DNA from 2 places in the Arthrobacter ramosus genome. Region 2 is predicted to be linked to the other one. Evidence: predicted binding sites of a transcription regulator. Region 2 holds the regulator's gene; the other holds the start of a gene.
The links. Region 2 encodes LexA, which represses DNA repair genes until DNA is damaged. Its sites were predicted from a motif close to TCGAACANNTGTTCGA; they were not measured.
Positions count from the first base shown of each region.

Region 1 (7,111 bases), 1.8 Mb from region 2:
GACGGTGGAGGCGCGGAGCCGTGCGCGTTCCTTCAAATCAGTCATGGAGTCGAAGGGCCCCTCGGTGACGATCCGGTGGATCTCCCTGGCCTGGATGCCTTTCACGTCGGCCAGGGACATGCGGATCCCCAGCCGCCCGTCCGGCGTCGGCTCGGTGACGTATTCGTCGGTCGAGCGGTTGACGTCCAGGGGCAGGATGGGGATGCCGAGGCGCCGGGCTTCGGCGACGAGCAGGCGTTTGGGGTACATGCCGGGGTCGTGGGTCCAGAGTCCGGCCATGAACTGGACGGGGTAGTGGGTTTTCAGCCAGGCCGACTGGAAGGTGGGTTTGGCGAAGGCGGCGCCGTGGGCGCGGCAGAACCCGAAGGACCCGAAACCTTTGACGACGCCCCAGACCTTGTCGATCACCTCGGGCGTGTAGCCGCGCTCGAGGGCTTTCTCGTGGAAGAACTTTTCGACGCCGGGGAGGCGGTCCTCGTCGGACAGGAAGCGCCGGAGCACGTCGGCGTAGGCGAGCCCGCAGCCGGTGAACGTGTCGATGATCCGCATGAGCTGTTCGTGGAAGACCACGATCCCGTAGGTGTTCCGCAGGAAGGGTTCCAGGTCGGGGTGGAGCTGCTCGACGGTTTCCCAGCCGCCGCGCCGGTTCAGGAACGGTTTGACCATGTCGGCCTGCATCGGGCCGGGGCGGAAGAGGCTGATGTCGGTGATCAGGTCATCGAACACGGCCGGCTGGAGCTTGCCGACGAGTTCGCGCTGGCCCGGGGACTCGATCTGGAAACACCCCAGCGTGTGGGTGGAACGGATCAATTCGAAGGTCGGCTCATCATCCAGCGGCACCGCTTCAAGGTCGACGCTCTCGCCGGTGGTGCGTTTGATTTCGGCGACGGCGTAGGCCATGGCCGACTGCATCCTGACCCCGAGGACGTCGAGCTTGATCATGCCCATCGGGTCCATGTCGTGCTTGTCGTACTGGGACATCGGCAAACCCATCCCGGACGGCTGCACCGGGGTTCGGTCCAGGAGCGAGGTGTCGGAGAGGATCACCCCGCAGGGGTGCATGGAGATGTGCCGGGGCAGCCGGTCGAGCCTTTCGGTGATGTCCACCAGCAGGTCCAGCTGCCGGCTGCCTTCCACCCGTTCGGCAAGGTCCCTCAGTTCGGGTTTCTCCGCCATGGCTTCCCGGAAGTGGGAGGCGGAGAAGCGCCAGAGGTTCTTGGCGATCCCGTCAATGTCCTCCGGGTCCATGCCCAGGACCATGCCGGCGTCCCTTGCCGCGCCGCGGGCCCGGTAGCCGGACTGCATCGACATGAGCGTGACCCGTTCCGGGCCGAAGCGGGCGAAGATCTCGTGGTAGATGTCGTGCCGTCTCGCTGATTCGACGTCGATGTCCACGTCCGGGAGGGTCCGGCGCTCGGCGCTCAGGAACCGTTCGAAGAGCAGGTCGTGCCGGATCGGATCCACGAACGAAATGCCCAGCGCGTAGTTGACGAGGGACCCGGCACCGGATCCGCGGGCCGCGGAGCGGATGCCCATGTCCCGGATGAGCCGGGCGACCTCGGCCACGGTCAGGAAATAGGACGCGAACCCCAGATCGGCGATGGTGTCCATCTCCAGCCGCAACCGCGACTCCACGACCTCTAGTCCAGCGTGGCCGGAGCCGGTGTAGAGGGTGTTGACCCCTTCCCGGGCGCGTTCCCACAGCACCGCGAGTGGGTCGCCGGTGATGCCGATGATGGAGGCTTCGGGCATGACCGGCACCCCCCAGCCGGCATCGCTGACCGGGTCGATCCGGCACCGGTCCGCCAGGGCCTCGGTCTCGGAGAGGAGGGTTTTCGCGGCCGCGGCGCCGGCCTGCCCGACCGCGGCGATCTCCGCGGCAAGGGCGCTCATCATCGATCCGGGTTTGAGCCAGGCCTGGGCCGTTGGCTGGACCCCGGTCTCATCCAGGCGCCGCAACGCCCGGGCGGCATCCAGAATGTCGGCCGTGATCGCCCCATCCGGCAACACGTAACGGACCGCGTTCGTCAGTACCGCCTTCACCTGGGCCCTGCCGGCGAGGCGGAGCATCCTGGTCGCGTGGGTATGGCTGAACGGCAGCCCGGGTGCGGACAGATGGGAGACGACCTCGACTCGGAGTGCCTCCGTGGGCAGGTGTCCGAGCCATTGCTCGATCAAGGCCATTCCGTCACCGCGGGACCCGACCTTGAGCCCGACGTCGGAGAGCGGCCCGAGCATCACCGTCCCCACAGGCTTGGCATCGGTGAGAAGGTGCGCGGCGATTTCCGCCCGGGTCACCGCGACGGTCTTGCGGGCGTGGGCGGCGGAGACCAGCCGGCACAGGGCCCCGTACCCGGCGCCCTGGTTGTGGCCGTGGGCCAGGACAACGACCCGCCCGCCCACGCTTCCGTCAGCGTCCAGGACGGCGAGCTCCACGCCCAGGATCGGATCGATCCCGGCCGCGACACACGCGCCGATGTGTTTAGGGATCCCGTAGAGCCCGTCCCGGTCCGTCACTGCCAGGGCGTCTGCTCCGCCGGCCTTCGCCGCGGCCGCCAGGGTGTCCGGCCAGTCCACCCCATAATGGGCGGAAAAGGCCGACGCAACGTGCAAATGGGTAAACATCAGGAGCTTCTAGCCGAGGATCCGGGCCAGCACCCAATCAGCGTCGTCACGGACCAGCTCGAACACCCGCTCCGCCGAACGGCCACGCCCGGAGGCCGTGATCCGCCACGTCTCCGTCTCCAGCACCTGCGGGCCGATGCCCTTCTGAATACGGGATTGCTCGACCCACCACGGGCGCCGGGTATAGAACCTCAGAGGGGTCTCGGTGCTCCGATACTGCCGGTCCCGCCACTCAAACCCCAGTGGGCAGCCGTCCGGAGTCGTCCGCACTACCACACGCTCATCAACATCCAGCACTAGAACACACCTTCTAAGTGAAAAACTATTAATAGAATATGCTTTCGACTCTATATGTCGCCACCGACAGTTTGGGTCGCCGACCATTCTTGGTCTTGGAGGGCCCCGGGCAAGGGCAATCCCGCCTAGGAGTCGGCAGCGGACCCTTCTCACACCCGGACGAATGCCGCCCAAGGTACGGGCTTCCGACATCCTTCCTCTGCGAGAATCAAGCGAACAGAAGCATCACTGGGACCAACTCGGCGATTACTGATCGGGCTGATGAGCCCGAACGTCCATTCAAGGCCTGTGGTCGGGCCCCCGAGTATCCACGTGGGTGGGGTGGTAATACGAGATACGTCTGTATCTTGGGAGTTGCACGAAGGGGTTCAAGAGGGCCAACGATTCTGGTTCATTTTTGTACCGTCCCCGGATCGTGCCCGGAAAGATAACTTCCGCCTGATACGGACTCCCGAAGCCATCCGTTTCGTGAAAATGCGGGTAACTTCCACTTCGAATCGTCCCTACCTACCCGACGCAAAGGACATTTCTTGAGTAATCCCGCCGCGCCGGCTCCACTGATCGAGTGGCTCCGACCCCGGACACGCGAGGAAACTATCTTCAGCCACAAAGTCCTCGTGAATTTGGACTGGTGGAATCGACAGCCGGAACTGGCCGGTCAGCCTCTGGTGGGAACCCTCGAGGACAAATCGGTGACCACCGAGGGCAAGGCCTGGAGCAGCAGGGGGGATCTCTTCGAACTCGCAGCCGGGCCGGGAACCTCGGACACGCTGCCCCTTCTGTGGGCAGCCGTGGCGTGGGGAACGGGTACCCGGCATCGTCTCAACCTAAAGCGCATCGATGCCGTGTACCAAGACCGGCCCCGGGCCGAAGGTATCCTCCGCAGTGCTTACATTGCCGCCGCAAAGTCGGCGCGGGATGGATACACGTCCATGCGCGGGACGCGAAACACCAACGGGTTCAAGTTCCTTGGTCCGGCTTTCTTTTCAAAGGTTCTTTACTTCGCCGGTGCCGGCAATCCCGGCCATCCTTGCCTGATAGTGGACGACAGAGTTCTCGCCACGCTGCGTGCGTGGGCAGGTCCGGAAGACAAACGGTTCAACTACAGGTACGGGTATCCCGTCTCGACCTACGAGTCTGCCGTCGATCTCATGCAGGAGTGGGCAAATACCGCAGCGGATAACCTGGGCCGCGAGGTCGCCGCAGATGAAGTTGAAAGGTGGGCCTTCGAGGTCAGCGGCCGGAAATGATAGCCCCTCCCGTCCTCCGGGATGGAGCGCCGTGTTCCCATGAATGCGACCCTGCCTGCCGGCCCCGGCCTTAGATAGGCGGTATGAAAGATACAACGAGAAATGAGCGGCTCGGAAGTGAGCCCGACGTGTCCGCTGCATCAAGAAGCTGCAACAGGACCGGCACTCCGGAGAGGACCTCGATCCAGTGAACGACACTGACGACAGCACGGCGCCTAGACGTCACACGTACTCCGAGTTAATTCCGGAGAGTATCGAGCGAGCTCTCAGGCTGTGGAAGGCCATAGGTCGTGAGGAGTTCATTGGTCGTACCCGCTACAAGGAGTCGGCGCGCTATGTGGTGATGCATGACGGCCAAGCCGTAGATAGTAAGCCATTGGTAGCTATGGCATTTCAGCTTCAGTTCAATTGCGGCCAGGACGGCACTCCGCGATTGTCTGGCGGTCGGCAGACCGAAGAAATCCTCGGTCGTCTTGGGTTCGAGGTCACTGACCTTTGGGCCGATGGTTTTGACCTGGAGCTTCCCAAGACTATTTCTCTAGGGCCAGAAACACAGTTCTGGTGGGCCACCCAGACCAAAAACTTCCAAGTGGTGTTTCCCGATCGCACACTCTGGGCGCCGCTGAAAGACGCCCTCGGACGACGACAATCGCACTGGTCGTCCCTAAGGAAGTCCAGGCCGGGCGACGTCGTTTTTCACTACGTCAGCCCGGTTGTCCGGGCCGTCAGCCGAGTCGTCACTACGCCGCGCGCTGCTCTAACCCCGAATGGATATGTGGAGGAGGCTAACACCGAGGGAACACTCCTGTTGGTGGAGCCGATTGCGGATACGAGTCTGGACTTTTCGGAAGCGGTGCAGATCATTGGTTCCGGCAATGGGCCAACAACCAGGGCGGGAAGTATCCGCCAGGGCTACTTTTTTGGACTCACAGGGGAGGAAGGGCAAGCGCTTCTCCGGGCGGCAGGACTGCAAATATTCAACGCGTCGCAGGAGACGTTGCCCGACAGTCACGGCGCTCCTGCCGACTACGAGACATTTCTCGAAACGGCGACTGATCGATACTCCGTAATTGCCATTCGCGCCGAACAGGCGTTCCTCCGGCGGCAACAGCTGGATATTCGCGGCAATGTCTGTTCTCTTTGCGGGCGAAAGCTACCGCCAGAGCTGTTGGTCGCAGCGCACATCAAGCCTCGTTGGGCGTGTAGCGAGCTTGAGCGAATGGACACGGCACACGTGGCGATGCTGGCGTGTCTCCTGGGTTGCGATGCGCTCTACGAGCTGGGAATCGTCGTGGTCGACCGTTATGGACGAATAAATCCGGGAAAGGTTTTGCCAGGCGCCCCAGCCGACTTAATTGCCAACCTCACCGGCCGCAGATGTATCGCTCACGAGGCGCAAAACGCCGATTTCTTTGGTTGGCATCAACAACATCACGTCCGTGATCCGCGAATTAAGACACCTCGGAGCACCTCAACTGAATCCTGAAAAGACTGTTGTCACCGGCACTCAACCCATGGCGGATGTCCGAATATGATGGCGAGCACATGGAAGTTTATCTGAGTTCAGATGAAATGAAGTTCCCTGCCAGGTTCCCTCTTTGGCGTTTTCAGATGTACCGACCGGTTGCCATTGCTCTTGATCGATATATATACGGTCGAAGCAAAGCGTCTAAAGTGATCGGGCTTCGTGTGAAGAGCGTGTGCGCCACCCCCACAAATGCTTCCAAGTTGGGTGCAGGAACAGTTTTATCAACCATGGTAGGGGAGAAGCTCCGGTACGCATTTCCTGCAACGCTCCGCTGCTGCTCCTTGTCCACCGGACGCCCGCGCTGTCAGTAAACGACATATGGACCTTCTCTCCTTCTTTATGACCATGGAGCGCCGATTGACTGATCTTCTGAGGCGCCACCAATCTAGTGGGTCTAAACGATCTCTTGTCGCCGCTGCCCCACGTCAAAACCTCATAGATTGGAAGCACACTGTGATTTCTGACTATGCACATCATGCCTGGAACCGGGCTCTCGTACGCTGCACCAACTTCGACCGTAATGGCGGCTGCTTGGGCACGGCGTTGATCGGCAACTTGACGACGATAGACTGCCGCGGCCACTAGGAACGCGCCGCCCGTTGCAACCGCTCCGGCCGCGGCCCCAGTCGCATTTATCCAATCCGTGATCTCACTCATGACTTGGACATTAGGTGAGAGGCAGGTTTTTCGCTAATCGGGCTGGGAATCGTCGTGGTGGACCGCTATGGACGAATACCGGGAAAATTTGCCGGTGTGCCAAACAGTTGCCTTAGGCTGTGCTGGCAGGACACGGGCGAAGCAATTTGTGTCTGCCCCATTGGCAATCGGAGTTGTGTGAACCACCCACTTTTTGTGATGGGTCGAGACATCCTTCATGGATGAGTCGACTTATCGGTTACACCCCGGTCTTCGGACCGGGGTGTTTTTCTTTATCCGGTAGGGTGCACCAGACCTCCGGAGCCAGCTGTTGCACGGGTTCGCTCAACCGCACCAGCTGGGGAGGAAACCGGGAACGCTTTTCAGTACGGTGCCCGATTTCAAGTCCACGAGGTCGGTCCGCATGGGGGTCGGTTCGGGGAGGACGGGGTATTGGTCGCCGGCATATTGCGGTGCCGCTGTTTCGACGGCGAGGTAGTCGCTGGCCGGAGAGACACAGGTATCCAGGATGCGCGACCAGGCAGCGTCAGGCCGGTAAAGCACGCGCGAGCCGTTCTTGTCGGTGAGATTGACCAAAGAGGTCTCCTTCCCGGCGTCGAACTTTCTCACCACCTGCGCGTACTGGCCGGAACCGCCGAGGACCGAGGGCTGGCCCACGGTGGTAGTGGCGCTTTGGTTGTTCTCCGGGGGGACACCTCCCGCGAGGGTCGTCGGCGTGAGTGCACCGTTGGAGAGATTGAGGGTCGAATACCGT
Region 1 is NZ_BAAAWN010000001.1:1,337,616-1,344,726, forward strand. Features, by position in the region: gene ABD742_RS06315 (DNA polymerase III subunit alpha) at 1-2,628, opposite strand, end outside; gene ABD742_RS06320 (DUF6504 family protein) at 2,635-2,922, opposite strand; gene ABD742_RS06325 (8-oxoguanine DNA glycosylase OGG fold protein) at 3,453-4,172, shown strand; gene ABD742_RS06330 (ScoMcrA-related endonuclease) at 4,360-5,658, shown strand; gene ABD742_RS06335 (hypothetical protein) at 6,682-7,111, opposite strand, start outside.
Region 1: a site for LexA is predicted at 2,955-2,970, ahead of ABD742_RS06320 (DUF6504 family protein). Genes of this name have one in related genera too.

Region 2 (7,111 bases):
GCGTCGTGCTGGCAGGCCTCTGGACCGAAGGCACCCTGGCCGACGCCGAGAATTCCCTGAGGGAACTTGCCGCCCTGGCCGAAACGGCCGGCTCGGAAGTCCTGGACGGGATCGTCCAGCGCCGCATGAAGCCGGACCCCGGCACGTTCCTTGGCTCAGGCAAAGCCATAGAGCTCAAGGACATCGTGATGGCCACCGGTGCGGACACCGTGGTGGTCGACGCCGAACTGGCACCGTCCCAGCGGCGCGGCCTTGAAGACATCGTCAAGGTCAAGGTGGTGGACCGCACCACGTTGATCCTCGACATCTTCGCCCAGCATGCCAAAAGCCGCGAGGGCAAAGCCCAGGTTGAGCTGGCGCAGCTGGAATACCTGTTGCCGCGCCTGCGTGGCTGGGGCGATTCCATGTCCCGCCAGGCCGGTGGCCAGGTGGGTGGTGCCGGCGCAGGCATGGGTTCCCGTGGTCCTGGTGAAACCAAGATCGAACTGGACCGCCGTCGAATCCGCACACGCATGGCCAAACTGCGGCGTGAAATCGCCGCGATGAAGCCATCGCGCGAGACCAAGCGGGCCAACCGCCGTCGTAATGCCGTTCCTTCGGTCGCCATCGCCGGTTACACGAATGCCGGAAAGTCGTCACTGCTCAACCGCCTGACGGATGCCGGTGTCCTCGTGGAGAACGCGTTGTTCGCCACCCTGGATCCCACGGTCCGCAAGGCCCAGACCCCTGACGGGATCGGCTACACGCTCTCGGACACCGTCGGTTTCGTGCGTTCGATGCCCACCCAGCTCGTGGAGGCTTTCCGCTCCACGCTGGAAGAGGTGGCCGACGCCGATCTGATCCTCCATGTCGTGGACGTTTCGCATCCCGACCCGGAAGGCCAGATCGCGGCCGTCCGCACGGTATTCAGCGAAGTGGATGCCCGGAAGATCCCGGAAATCATTGTCCTGAACAAGGCGGACGTCGCGGATCCGTTTGTCGTGGAGCGGCTCAAGCAAAAAGAGCCCCGCCACGTCGTCGTGTCCACCCGCACAGGACAGGGCATTGCCGAACTCCTTGGAGCCATCAGCGAGGCCATTCCGCGTCCCGGCGTGCGCCTTGAGGTTCTGATTCCGTACAACCGGGGCGAGCTCATCAACAAACTGCACAACACCGACGCCGAAATCCTCAGCCTCGAGCATGAGGAGGAAGGCACCCGCGTGGTGGCCATGGTCCATGAGAACCTGGCAGCCGAGTTGGAGTCGTTCGTCAGCAATGGTTGATCCAGAGGCGGGGGAGCGCGGCGAGACCGTGGGGGAACGGACCGCCCTCGAACTCCTGGACAAAGCCGTTGCCGGTATGGGCGGCCAAAACCGCACGGGCCAACACCAGATGGCCAGGCAGGTGGCGCGGGCGATCGAGACCGGCGAACACCTCCTGGTCCAGGCGGGCACAGGCACGGGCAAGTCCCTCGCGTACTTGATTCCGCTGATTGCGCACGCGATGGAAAGCAACAAGCCTACGCTCGTGTCCACGGCCACCCTCGCCCTGCAGACGCAGATCGTGGGCCGGGATTTGCCCCGGCTCCTGGAAACCATCAATCCGGAGCTGGAGCGCCCGGTCAGCATCGCCCTGGTCAAGGGCCGGGCCAACTATGTCTGCCGGCACAAGCTGGAGGGCGGGTTCCCCAGCGAGGAGCCTGCTGAGGGGCAGTTGTTCTCCCTCGGCGAGGACACGAGCGTTCCGCATCTCGCCGCAGCCATCGGCGGCCCGGCCTCGCAGCTTGGCAAGGAAGTCCTGCGGCTGCGTGAGTGGGCCGGGAAGACCGCAACGGGGGACCGGGATGAACTTATGCCGGGCGTGACGGACCGGGCCTGGCGCCAGGTATCCGTCACCTCGATGGAGTGCCTCGGGGCTCAGAAGTGTCCCATGGCGGAGGAGTGCTTCAGCGAGCTGGCCCGCCACCGTGCCGCGGAGTCCGACGTCGTGGTCACCAATCACGCGATGCTCGCAGTCAGCGCCTTCGAAGGCCTGGCCGTGTTGCCCGAATACGACGTCGTCGTGGTGGACGAGGCCCACGAGCTCCAGGACCGGGTGACCGGGGCTGTGTCCGGGCAGCTGTCCGTGGCGATGATCCATGCCGCGGCCTCCAGCGCCCGCAAACACACGGCCATCACCGTGGACGCGCTGAACGCCGTCGCGGACCGCCTGGAACTCGCGATCATCGGTGCGCCGTCCGGCCTCCTGCCCAACGGGCTCAATGATGAGCAACTTGATTGCGTGGACCAGCTCCGGGAAGCCTGCCGTGCAGCGCTTTCCGATTCGAAGGGAGATTCGTCCAACGCGGTCGACGGCGGACGCCAGCTCGCGCGCTCACGGCTGATGTTGATCCTCGAGCTGTGCGAACGGCTCCTCGCGGCGCGGGAAAACCGGGAAGTCGTATGGTTTTCCCGGAACAGTACTTTTGATCCGCAGCAGGGCTACACGGCGCCCGACGAGGATTCGCCCGCGCTCATCAATATCGCGCCGCTCAGCGTTGCCGGACGCCTCCGGGAAGGGCTCTTCGCAGGCCATACCGTGGTGTTGACCTCCGCCACCTTGGCAATCGGCTCTGCATTCGAGGCCACAGCCGGAGGGCTGGGCCTGACCGGACAAGGCGCCCCCAGCTGGACAGGCGTGGATGTAGGCTCGCCCTTCGACTACCCGAAGCAGGGCATGCTGTACGTCGCCAAGCACCTGCCTAAGCCGGGGCGCGGCACCTCGCCCGAAGCGCTTGACGAACTTGAAGAGCTCATCAAGGCCTCGCACGGCGGAGCCTTGTGCCTCTTTTCTTCCCGACGTGCGGCGGAGGACGCGGCGGAAGCGATGCGATCACGCCTGGACATGGACATCCTGTGCCAAGGCGAATCGACCATGGCCGCGTTGGTGAGGCAGTTTGCCGAGGAGGAGGACACATGCCTGTTCGGCACCATGTCCCTCTGGCAGGGCGTTGACGTTCCAGGCGGTTCATGCCGGCTGGTAGTGATTGACCGGATACCGTTCCCTCGTCCGGACGATCCCCTGATGACGGCACGGTCCCGCGCGGTGGCGCAGGCCGGCGGCAACGGTTTCATGGCAGTTTCGGCAACGCACGCGGCCATCCGGCTGGCCCAAGGGGCCGGCCGCCTCATCCGCTCAACCGGGGACAAGGGCGTCGTGGCAGTCCTGGATTCACGGCTTTCGACCGAGCGCTATGGCAACTTCCTCCGGGCAGCGTTGCCGCCCTTCTGGCCCACCACGGACCGTTCAGTGGTGCGGGGTGCGCTGGAACGGCTTTACGCCGACTCAGCCAAGGCTTAGATCGGCCGCACCAGCAAGCAGCGGCCTAAGGCCCGCGAAAACCGGCGCTTGTTTCCGATCCCGGAACCTGTTGCCCCGGAGCTGGAAACAAGACCCGGTCCTTGGCCCGGGTAGTTCCCCGCTACCGCGAACTAAAGTGAACGCAGGACCGAGACGACTTTGCCCATGATGGTGGCATGGTCGCCCAGGATGGGCTCGTACTGCGTGTTCTGGGGGAGCAGCCACGTATGGCCGTCGCGCTGCCGGAAGGTCTTGACGGTGGCTTCATCGTCCAGGAGTGCGGCCACGATGTCGCCGTTGAGGGCGTCGTTTTGACGCCGTACCACCACCCAGTCTCCATCGCAGATAGCTGCGTCGATCATGGAATCGCCGGCGACCCTGAGCATGAAGAGCTCGCCATGGCCTACCAACTGGCGGGGCAGCGGCAGGACGTCTTCGACGGTCTGGTCCGCCAGGATGGGTCCGCCGGCGGCAATGCGCCCGACGAGGGGAACCATGGCCGTGTCACTGGCACTCGCGAGTTCCGTGACGGCCATGCCGCCGGCGCTGCGGAGTTTCGCCGGCGCTTCAACGCCGGGTATGACGGAGCCGCCGTCCAGGGTCAAGGGCATGAGGACTTCCATCGCACGCGGGCGCTTGGGATCGCGACGAAGATAGCCGAGCTTCTCGAGCTGTGACAACTGGTGCGTGACGCTGGACAAGCTGGCCAAACCAACCGTGTCCCCGATTTCGCGCATCGACGGCGGATAGCCGTGATCGTTCACTGAACGTTGGATGGTCTCCAGGATTTTCTTCTGGCGGACGGTCAGGCTCTTGGGGGCCTTCTGCGGCTGCTGGCTCCGCGCTGAGGCCGACCCGCTGCCAGTGGCTTTCGCTGCCATGTTCGCCAACGCCCTTCCGTTCCGCCCGTTCGGCCCTGAGGCGCTTGCCGGGACTGTCGGCCTGAAATGTCAGACCCTCCTGTTGCACTGGTTCAGTGCTCGTTCCTTCACTCAAACGTAGGGCAGGCACAGGCGTTTTTCAAACATTTGTTCTAGCGAGTCTCGACATCGTTCGTTGATAAGTGCTAAAAATGTCATAGCAAGGTTCGAATATGTGTTCTATAAAAGTGATGCAGGATCCGGGTGTTCGTTCGAATCGTTCGAACAGAACAACGAACAACCGTCCTGCAAGCACTGACTGAAGGCAAGAATTGGCAGCCGCAACCAGAGATTCCGGAACGCGGCATTGTTCAGAAGGGCTCAGCTCATGTCCGCAATCACCATCACCCACAGGTCCGGCCGCAGTACGGCACCGGGCCGGCTTCGCCTGACCCGCCGGGGCCGCGTGGTCTTCTTCGGCGTCCCTGGAATGCTCTTGGTCGCAGTGCTGCTCAGCCTGGCGGGATTCCTGAATTCGCCGGCCAAGGCTGCTGATTCCGCCGCCGAGCTGCAGCCCACCTCCAGTGCGAGCGTTACGGTGCAAGTGGGCCAGTCCTTGTGGGGGATTGCGGGCATTGCCGCGCCTTCCCGGGATCCGCGCGACGTCGTTGCCGAGATTATCCAGCTGAACAACCTTCAGGACGGCCACATCGTGCCGGGCCAGCAACTGTTCATTCCTGCCACCTGACAGCAAGGTTGGCCGGGCTGACAGTTCGCCTGGACGGGCGCCGGGCCGTCACAGTTTCAGTGCATCCACCGTGGCGCCTTAAACTGTCATGGTGAGTGACCAGCTTGAGCGACTTGACCGACTTCCCCTCCGGACCAACCTCCGCGGCCTGAGCCCGTATGGCGCGCCGCAGCTTGATGTTCCGATTTTGCTCAACGTCAACGAAAACACGCATGGCGTACCAGCCGATGTCCAGGCAGCCATCACCGAAGCGGTAGCGGCAGCCGCCGTCGGACTGAACCGCTATCCCGACCGCGAATTCACCGAACTGCGCGAGGCCCTTGCGGAATACCTCGGCCACGACCTTGCGGCCGAGAACATCTGGGCTGCCAACGGCTCCAACGAAGTACTGCAGCAGATCCTCCAGGTTTTCGGTGGCCCCGGCCGGACCGCGCTCGGTTTCCCGCCCACGTACTCCATGTACCCTCTGCTTGCCAGCGGAACCGACACGGCATACATCGCTGGAGTTCGCGCTGAAGACTATGGACTCGATGCAGCCTCGGCCGCCGCGCAGGTCCGCGAACTCAAGCCGAATGTCGTGTTCCTCTGCTCCCCGAACAACCCCACCGGCACGGGGCTTGGGCTGGACGTCGTCGAAGCCGTTTACGAGGCCGGCGAGGCGAGCCAGACGGTCGTGATCGTGGACGAGGCCTACCACGAGTTCGCCCACGACAACACGCCAAGTGCGTTGACGCTCCTCCCTGGCCGGGAGCGCCTTATTGTCTCCCGGACCATGAGCAAGGCGTTCGCCCTGGCCGGTGCACGCATCGGCTACATGGCAGCTGCACCCGAGGTCGCCGATGCGATCCGCTTGGTCCGCCTTCCGTATCACCTGTCCGCCATCACCCAGGCAACCGCGCTGGCTGCCCTCCGGCACCGCGAAGCCCTCATGGCCGACGTCGAGGACATCAAGATCCAACGCGACCGCATTGTCAGCGAGTTGACCCGCATGGGCTTCAAGCCCGCCGCCTCGGATTCGAACTATGTGTTCTTCGGCGGAATCGAAAACCCCCACGCCCTGTGGCAAGGCCTCCTGGAGCGCGGTGTCCTGATCCGCGACGTCGGCATACCGGGCCACCTCCGTGTCACCGCCGGTACAGAGCCGGAGACCACGGCCTTCCTTGAGGCGCTTGAAGCCTTGCTGGACGGCCAGGTCTCCGCACCGGCCTAGACTTGAACAAGTCCCACCACACCTTCCTCCTAAGGATCATCAATGAGCGAAAACGGCGCCAGCACGGCGGCCGCCCGGACAGCACGCATGGAACGCACCACCAGTGAGTCCTCCGTCCTGGTTGAAATCAACCTCGACGGCACGGGAGTCTCGGATATCAGTACCTCGGTGCCGTTCTATGACCACATGCTGACGGCGCTCTGCAAGCATTCGCTCATCGACATGACCGTCAAGGCGACCGGAGACACCCACATCGACGCCCACCACACCGTGGAGGATGTTGCTATCACCTTCGGTGAGGTCCTCCGCACCGCCTTGGGTAACAAAGCCGGCATCCGCCGCTTCGGCGAGGCCACGGTCCCTCTGGATGAAGCGCTGGCCCACGCCGTCGTCGACGTCTCCGGACGCCCTTACCTGGTCCATGGCGGTGAGCCCGCCGGCCAGGAATACCACCTGATCGGTGGACACTTCACCGGTTCGCTGACCCGCCACGTCTTTGAGGCCATCACCCTGCACGCCGGCATCTGCCTTCACATGAATGTCCTGGCCGGTCGGGATCCGCACCACATCGTGGAAGCCCAGTTCAAGGCGTTCGCCCGTGCGCTCCGTTCCGCCGTCGAGTCCGACCCCCGCGTCGAAGGCATTCCGTCCACCAAGGGCGCCTTGTGAGTAGGCACATCCTCAAGGATGGTGCTGTCGTGGATCCGAAGGCCGCCAGCCGCATTGCCTCGCCTGAGGGAAAACCGACCGTAACGGTCCTTGACTACGGCTCGGGCAATGTCCGCTCGGCGGTCCGGGCGCTTGAGCGTGCCGGAGCGGCAGTCACGTTGAGCGCCAGGCCCGAAGATGTCCTGAACGCTGACGGGCTCCTGGTCCCCGGCGTCGGCGCCTTCGAAACGGTGATGCGCGAACTCAAGGCAGTAGACGCCATCCGGATGATCGGCCGCCGTGTCGCCGGGGGCCGGCCCGTCCTGG
Region 2 is NZ_BAAAWN010000001.1:3,184,348-3,191,458, reverse strand. Features, by position in the region: gene hflX (GTPase HflX) at 1-1,262, shown strand, start outside; gene ABD742_RS14765 (ATP-dependent DNA helicase) at 1,255-3,318, shown strand; gene lexA (transcriptional repressor LexA) at 3,450-4,199, opposite strand; gene ABD742_RS14755 (LysM peptidoglycan-binding domain-containing protein) at 4,567-4,926, shown strand; gene ABD742_RS14750 (histidinol-phosphate transaminase) at 5,018-6,136, shown strand; gene hisB (imidazoleglycerol-phosphate dehydratase HisB) at 6,179-6,805, shown strand; gene hisH (imidazole glycerol phosphate synthase subunit HisH) at 6,802-7,111, shown strand, end outside.